Regions from separate parts of the Kitasatospora sp. NPDC056327 genome, predicted to be linked through region 1. Evidence: riboswitches for the same ligand, from Rfam matches in the RefSeq annotation. Region 1 holds a riboswitch; the other holds the start of a gene.

Evidence for each region. Region 1 has a riboswitch for glycine ahead of gcvP (aminomethyl-transferring glycine dehydrogenase). Riboswitches for the same ligand answer to the same signal wherever they lie in the genome.
Region 2: linked by a shared signal. The riboswitch ahead of gcvT (glycine cleavage system aminomethyltransferase GcvT) and the one ahead of gcvP (aminomethyl-transferring glycine dehydrogenase) in region 1 are both predicted to bind glycine.

The regions. Positions count from the first base shown of each region.
Region 1 covers NZ_JBHJRC010000077.1:4,494-7,890, forward strand. Annotated here, with positions in the region: gene ACFCX4_RS14075 (DUF2382 domain-containing protein) at 1-901, opposite strand, end outside; glycine riboswitch at 1,137-1,240, shown strand; gene gcvP (aminomethyl-transferring glycine dehydrogenase) at 1,481-3,397, shown strand, end outside.
Region 2 covers NZ_JBHJRC010000297.1:2,933-6,329, reverse strand. Annotated here, with positions in the region: gene ACFCX4_RS30260 (enhanced serine sensitivity protein SseB C-terminal domain-containing protein) at 1-312, opposite strand, end outside; gene ACFCX4_RS30255 (enhanced serine sensitivity protein SseB) at 488-1,282, opposite strand; glycine riboswitch at 1,461-1,568, shown strand; gene gcvT (glycine cleavage system aminomethyltransferase GcvT) at 1,788-2,909, shown strand; gene gcvH (glycine cleavage system protein GcvH) at 2,997-3,380, shown strand.

The DNA.
Region 1 (3,397 bases):
CGATGACCTGCCACTCGGTGGTGATGTCCAGACGCTCCTCGCGGCAGGTGACCTCCAGCGGGCCGGTGGGGGAGGACGCCGCCGGCCCGGCGGCCTCGGTGCGCGCCGCCTCCGGCCGGGCGGGCCCCGCCGCGGCGAGGTGGGCCGGGGCGCCGGCCGCGCCGGTCACCGGCTCCGGGCCGGCGGTCTGCGGGGCCTGGCTCTGCGGCCGCGGCTCGGTGCCCGGCTCCGGGGCACCGGGTGCCGCGGTGGTGGACGCGGGGGTGGCGACGGTCCGCACGTGGGCCTCCGGGGCGGGGTCGGACGGCTTGCCGAGGTCGGCGGCCGGGCTGGGGGCGGGGGAGTGGTGGAAGGTGAGCTGTCGGGCCGGGCGGGCCGCGCCGGTGCCGTTGGTCCCGGCGGCCGGGGCCGTGCCGTTGGACGGGGCCGCGCCGCCGGAGGGCGTCGGCCCGTTGTGGACGGCGGCGCCCGCCGCCGCGCCCGCCGCAGTGCCGGCCACCGCGGCGCCGCCCCGGCCCGCGGTGGTGCCGAAGTCCAGGTCGGCGGGCTCCGGGCCGGACCCCTCGCCCGTCGCGGGGCGGCCGTCCGCCGGGGTGTCCAGCCCGTAGTAGCGGTAGAGCTGGAGCTCCTGGGCGGGCGACAGGTGCTGGCCGACCCCGAAGTCCGGCGACTCCTTCACCAGGGACTTGTCGTAGGGGACCCGCAGCTCGTCGCCGGAGAACTCGCTCGTGGTCAGGGGCACGAAGGCGTCCCGGCCGAAGATGCCGGTCCGGACGGCGGCCCACTCGGGCCGGCCGGTGGCGTCGTCCAGGTACACCTCGTCGATGGTGCCGATCTTGTCCCCGTTGCGGTCGACCGCCTTGTGGCCGATGAGGTCCCGGGGATCGATGTCGGTCTGCACTCTTTCCTCCAGTGCGGTGATCGTGCGGGACTCCCGCAGGACGGTGGCCGGCCCGCCCGTCGCGTCCGCCTTTTCACACCAAAAGCCATCAACCCGGCCCGCGCGACCGGGGTGCGGCCGGACGGGCCCGGGGCTGGGCCGTCCGGGTCGGGGCCGCCGTCATGGGCGAAGCCGTCGAGTGACCTGACGCACCCGTGATCGCGGGGCCTCCCGCTGGTACCCTGGGCGCGACCGCCGAGCCCGCTCGGGAGAGTCCCCGACAGCGGAAACCGCTGGTCGGGGCGCCGAAGGAGCAACTCCTCCCCGGAATCTCTCAGGCATCCGTACCGTGCGGGATAGGTCACTCTGGAAAGCAGGGCAGGATCGCGGGCGAGGGAGCCGGCGGACCCCACCCTCACCGACGGTGCAAGCCGGCGGGGCGTCCCACGGCGCCCCGTGCGGGCGAAGCTCTCAGGTCCCGATGACAGAGGGGGAGGCCTGTCGGGTTCGTCCGACCGGGTCCTCCGCTGTTGTCCGCAGCGGCGAGGCAGCCCGGCGTGCGCACCCCCGCCGGTCCGTGACCAGGAGGCCTCGACCACCATGAACGCCCAGCCGAACTCGGGACGCCCCACCACCCCCGCGACCCTCACCGAGCTCGAACAGGCCAGCCCCTTCGAGAACCGCCACATCGGCCCCGACGCCGCCGCGCAGGAGAAGATGCTGGCCCAGGTCGGTTACGGCTCGCTGGACGAGCTGGCCACCACCGCCGTTCCCGAGGCGATCCGCTCGATCACGGCGCTCGACCTGCCCGCCGGCCGCAGCGAGGCCGAGGTCCTCGCCGAGCTGCGCGAGCTGGCCGGCCGTAACTCCGTGCTCACGTCGATGATCGGCCTGGGCTACTACGGCACCTTCACCCCGCCGGTGATCCTGCGCAACGTCATGGAGAACCCGGCCTGGTACACCGCGTACACCCCGTACCAGCCGGAGATCTCGCAGGGCCGCCTGGAGGCGCTGCTCAACTTCCAGACCGTGGTCTCCGACCTGACCGGCCTGCCCACCTCCGGCTCCTCCCTGCTGGACGAGGGCACCGCGGCCGCCGAGGCGATGGCCCTGGCCCGCCGGGTCACCAAGGTCAAGGGCGGCGTGTTCCTGGTCGACGCCGACACCCTGCCGCAGACCGTCGCGGTGATCAACACCCGCGCCGTGCCGACCGGTGTCGAGGTCGTCGTCGCGGACCTGTCCGACGGCATCCCGGCCGACATCGCCGAGCGCGGCGTCTTCGGCCTGCTGCTCCAGTACCCGGGCGCCACCGGTGCGGTCCGCGACCTCGCCCCGGTGATCGAGCAGGCCCACGGCCTGGGCGCGATCGTCGCCGTCGCCGCCGACCTGCTCGCGCTCACCCTGCTGAAGTCCCCGGGCGAGCTCGGCGCCGACATCGCCTGCGGCACCTCGCAGCGCTTCGGCGTGCCGATGGGCTTCGGCGGCCCGCACGCCGGCTACCTCGCGGTGCGCGCCGAGTACGCCCGCTCGCTCCCCGGCCGTCTGGTCGGCGTCTCGGTCGACGCCGACGGCAACCGCGCCTACCGCCTGGCGCTGCAGACCCGCGAGCAGCACATCCGCCGCGAGAAGGCGACCAGCAACATCTGCACCGCCCAGGTGCTGCTCGCCGTGATGGCCTCGATGTACGCCGTCTACCACGGTCCGGACGGACTGGCCGACATCGCCCGCCGCACCCACCGCTACGCCGCCGCCCTCGCCGAGGGCCTGCGGGCCGGCGGCGTGGAGCTGCTGCACGGCGAGTTCTTCGACACCGTCACCGCGGTCGTCCCGGGCCGCGCGGCCGGCATCGCCGCCGCCGCCCGCGCCAACGGCATCAACGTCTTCCAGGACGGCGAGGACCGGATCTCGGTCTCCACCGACGAGACCACCACCCGCGAGCACCTGGCGGGCGTCTGGGCCGCGTTCGGCGTCGAGGGCGCCGCGACGGCGGAGGACGCCGACGCGCTGCCCGCCGCGCTGCTGCGCGAGGACGAGTACCTGACGCACCCGGTCTTCCACAGCCACCGCTCGGAGACCGCCATGCTGCGCTACCTGCGCCGCCTGTCGGACCGGGACTACGCGCTGGACCGCGGCATGATCCCGCTGGGCTCCTGCACCATGAAGCTCAACGCCACCACCGAGATGGAGTCGGTGACCTGGCCGGAGTTCGGCCAGCTGCACCCCTTCGCCCCGGTCGACCAGGCCGAGGGCTTCCTCACCCTGATCCGCGGGCTGGAGCAGCAACTGGTCGAGGTGACCGGTTACGACGCCGTGTCCATCCAGCCGAACGCCGGCTCCCAGGGCGAGCTGGCCGGCCTGCTCGCCGTCCGGGCCTACCACCACGCCAACGGCGACACCCGGCGCGACGTCTGCCTCATCCCGTCCTCCGCGCACGGGACCAACGCCGCCTCCGCGGTGATGGCCGGCATGCGCGTGGTCGTGGTCAAGACCCTGGTCGACGGCGACGTCGACGTCGAC
Region 2 (3,397 bases), on a different contig from region 1:
GCCGGAGATCACCTCGTGCGCCCGCGCCCAGCCGGAGGCCGCCAGCTGCTCGGGCGAGGTGACGGCCGGGGCGTACCCGTGGCCGCTGATCTCCATGTTCCCGTACTGGGCGTCCGGGCTGCCCTGCGTGCCGTGCCAGAGCAGCATCCAGACGCGGCCCTCGGCCAGGGCGTGCAGCATCGTCTCGTAGGCCTCGTAGCGCTCCGGCGCCACCTCGCGCAGGGCACGCTCCAGCGCGCCCGGATCCGGGCGTCCGGTGGGCGCCTGGCCCCAGGGCCCCGGTGCACCGCCAGCTACCGATCCCGCACTCATGCGCCCACCTCGCTGCGCCTCTTCGTTCCTCGTCCGTCACCGTCGGCCCGGCGGCCGTCAGCACGCACCCTATGGGGCGCCGCCGACCGCCGCCACGCCGACGTGGCGGGGGTCCGCACCGCTCCCGCACCCCCACCCGCCCCGGCGGGTGCCGGACGGACGGCGGGCGTCCCGGTCAGCCCCGCACGTAGAAGGGCGCGACCCGGTTCACCAACCAGTCGACCACCGGATCGTCCGCGAGGTCGAGCAGTACGAGGTGGACGCCGCCGGGCAGCGGCGCGGTTCCCAGCGCTCGCCCCAATGCCCCGTTCACCGCAACCGGGTCGGCCGGGGCCGCCGGGTCCAGCTGGACCCCCACGAACATGACGGTCGGCTCGCCCTCGACGCTGGCCAGCGCGCGCCGCGCGGTCAGCACCCCGGGCAGCCCCGCCAGTTCCGTGCGGCAGGCGGCCAGGAAGGCCTCCGGGTCCTCGCCCGGCACCGGCTCGCGCAGTGCCACCCGGCCGCCGGACGGCGCGTCGGGGGCGGCCTCCCAGCGGTCCTCGCGCGGCCCGCGGCGCAGCTCGGCCACGCCCTCCGGGGGCACCGGGATGCCCACCGGGGCCTCCGGATTGACGGCGATGCCCACGCCCAGCGGCAGCCCCCGGGCGAACTCCCACACCGGCGCGACCGCGAACGGCATCCCCGGTGCCTGCTGGAGGAACACCTCCTGCGAGGAGTACACCGGGACGTAGGGGCCGCCGGCCAGCTCGACCACCGGCAGGTCCAGCGACCGCCCCTGCGGGTCCCCGCCGGACGGCAGCGGGATCCACACCTGGCTGCGCGCCAGCACCTCGATCACGCGGGGGGTCGCGCCCGGGTCGCCGAGCGCGGCGGTGAGCACCTGCTCCAGCTCGTTGGCCGGCCACGCGCCGCCCGGCGGCGCCGCCTCCGGTCCGCCCCACCCCTGCTGCTCCACCGGGTTCCCCATGCGCCGCTGTACCGCCCTCTGCTCGCCGATCCCCGCAGCCTAGCGTTTCGGCTGCTCGCGGCGGGGCGGGAGGGCGTACGTGACGCAGGCCCCTCTCCCCTCATCCGCACGGACGTGCCATGATGTCCGCGTCCGCGGTGGCTACCACCCGGATCCCTCCAACTCCATACCGGCCGCTCGAACCCGCGCGGGAGAGTCCGGAGTGCCCCCGTCCAGGCGGCACGGCCGGCGCCGAAGGAGCAAGTCCTCCCCGGAATCTCTCAGGCACCCCTACCGCACGGGTTAGGCAGATCTGGAAAGCGGCGCACGGCCCTGCCGTGCGCCCACCCACGGTGCAAGCCGCCATGCTGTCCCCTACCGGGCAGCGGGGCGGTGAAGCTCTCAGGTTCGACGACAGATGGGGAGACCCAGCCGCCGCATGCCCGCGCGCAGGGTCCGCCGCCCCCGAGCAGGGCCGGTCCCGGCGCGCGCACCCCTGAGTGCCCCGACCGAGGAGTTCCTGGCCATGTCGTCCCTCCGCCTCACCGCGCTCGACGCGCTGCACCGCGCCCTCGGCGCCACCATGACCGACTTCGCCGGCTGGGACATGCCGCTGCGCTACGGCAGCGAGCGCGAGGAGCACCTCGCGGTCCGCACCCGGGCCGGCCTGTTCGACCTGTCGCACATGGGCGAGATCACCGTCACCGGCCCGCAGGCCGGCGAGATGCTGGACCACGCCCTGGTCGGCTTCGTCTCCGCGCTCGGCGAGCTGCGCGCCCGCTACACCATGATCTGCGCCGAGAACGGCGGCATCCTGGACGACCTGATCGTCTACCGCCTGCGCGAGGACGCCTTCCTGGTCGTCGCCAACGCCTCCAACGCCCAGCTGGTGCTGGACGAGCTGATCGCCCGTGCCAAGGGCTACAACGCCGTCGTCTCCGACGACCGCGACGCCTACGCGCTGATCGCCGTCCAGGGCCCGGAGTCCACCGCGATCCTGGCCGGCACCACCGAGGCCGACCTGCCCGGCCTCAAGTACTACGCGATCCTCCCCGCCCAGGTGGCCGGCCGCGACGTGCTGCTCGCCCGCACCGGCTACACCGGCGAGGACGGCTTCGAGATCTTCTGCAACCCGGGCGACGCCGAGCAGGTCTGGCAGGCGCTGACCGCGGCCGGCGCCGACCGCGGTCTGGTCCCCTGCGGCCTGTCCTGCCGCGACACGCTGCGCCTGGAGGCCGGCATGCCGCTGTACGGCCACGAGCTCTCCACCGACCTGACCCCGTTCGACGCCGGTCTGGGCCGGGTCGTCCGCTTCGACAAGACCACCAACGACGGCGCCTTCGTCGGCCGCAAGGCCCTGGAGAAGGCCGCCGCCGAGGCCGAGGCCAAGCCGCCGCGGGTGCTGGTCGGCCTGGTCTCCGAGGGCAAGCGGGTGCCGCGCGCCGAGTACACCGTGGTCTCCGCCGACGGCGGGCCGATCGGCCGGATCACCTCCGGCGCGCCCTCCCCCACCCTGGAGAAGCCGATCGCGATGGCCTACGTGGACGCCGCGCACGCGGCCCCCGGCACCACCGTCGCGGTGGACGTGCGCGGCCGGCACGAGCCGGTCACGGTCGTCGCGCTGCCGTTCTACAAGCGCGCCCGCTGACCCCGCCCCACCTGTTTTCCCACGCGGGGCACGTCCGCGCGCCGGGCCGCTTCGCCGTACCCGCTTCCCATCCTGGAGAATGACGCCATGAGCAACCCCCAGCACCTGCAGTACACCGAGGAGCACGAGTGGCTGACCACCGCCGCCGCCGGTGAGATCGCCACGATCGGCATCACCAAGCACGCCGCCGACGCCCTGGGCGACATCGTCTACGTGCAGCTGCCCGACGTCGACGCCGAGGTGACCGCCGGCGAGACCTGTGGCGAGCTGGAGTCGACCAAGTCGGTCAGCGACCTGTACTCGCCGGTGACCGGCGTGGTCGTCGAGGTCAACGACGCCGTCGCCGACGACAACAGCCTGGTCAACAGCGACCCGTTCGAGGGCGGCTGGCTGTTCAAGGTCCGCGTCGAGTCCGCCGGCAAGCTGCTGAGCGCCGACGAGTACACCGCGCTCACCAACCCCTCGGCCTGAGCCACCGCCGGGGCGGC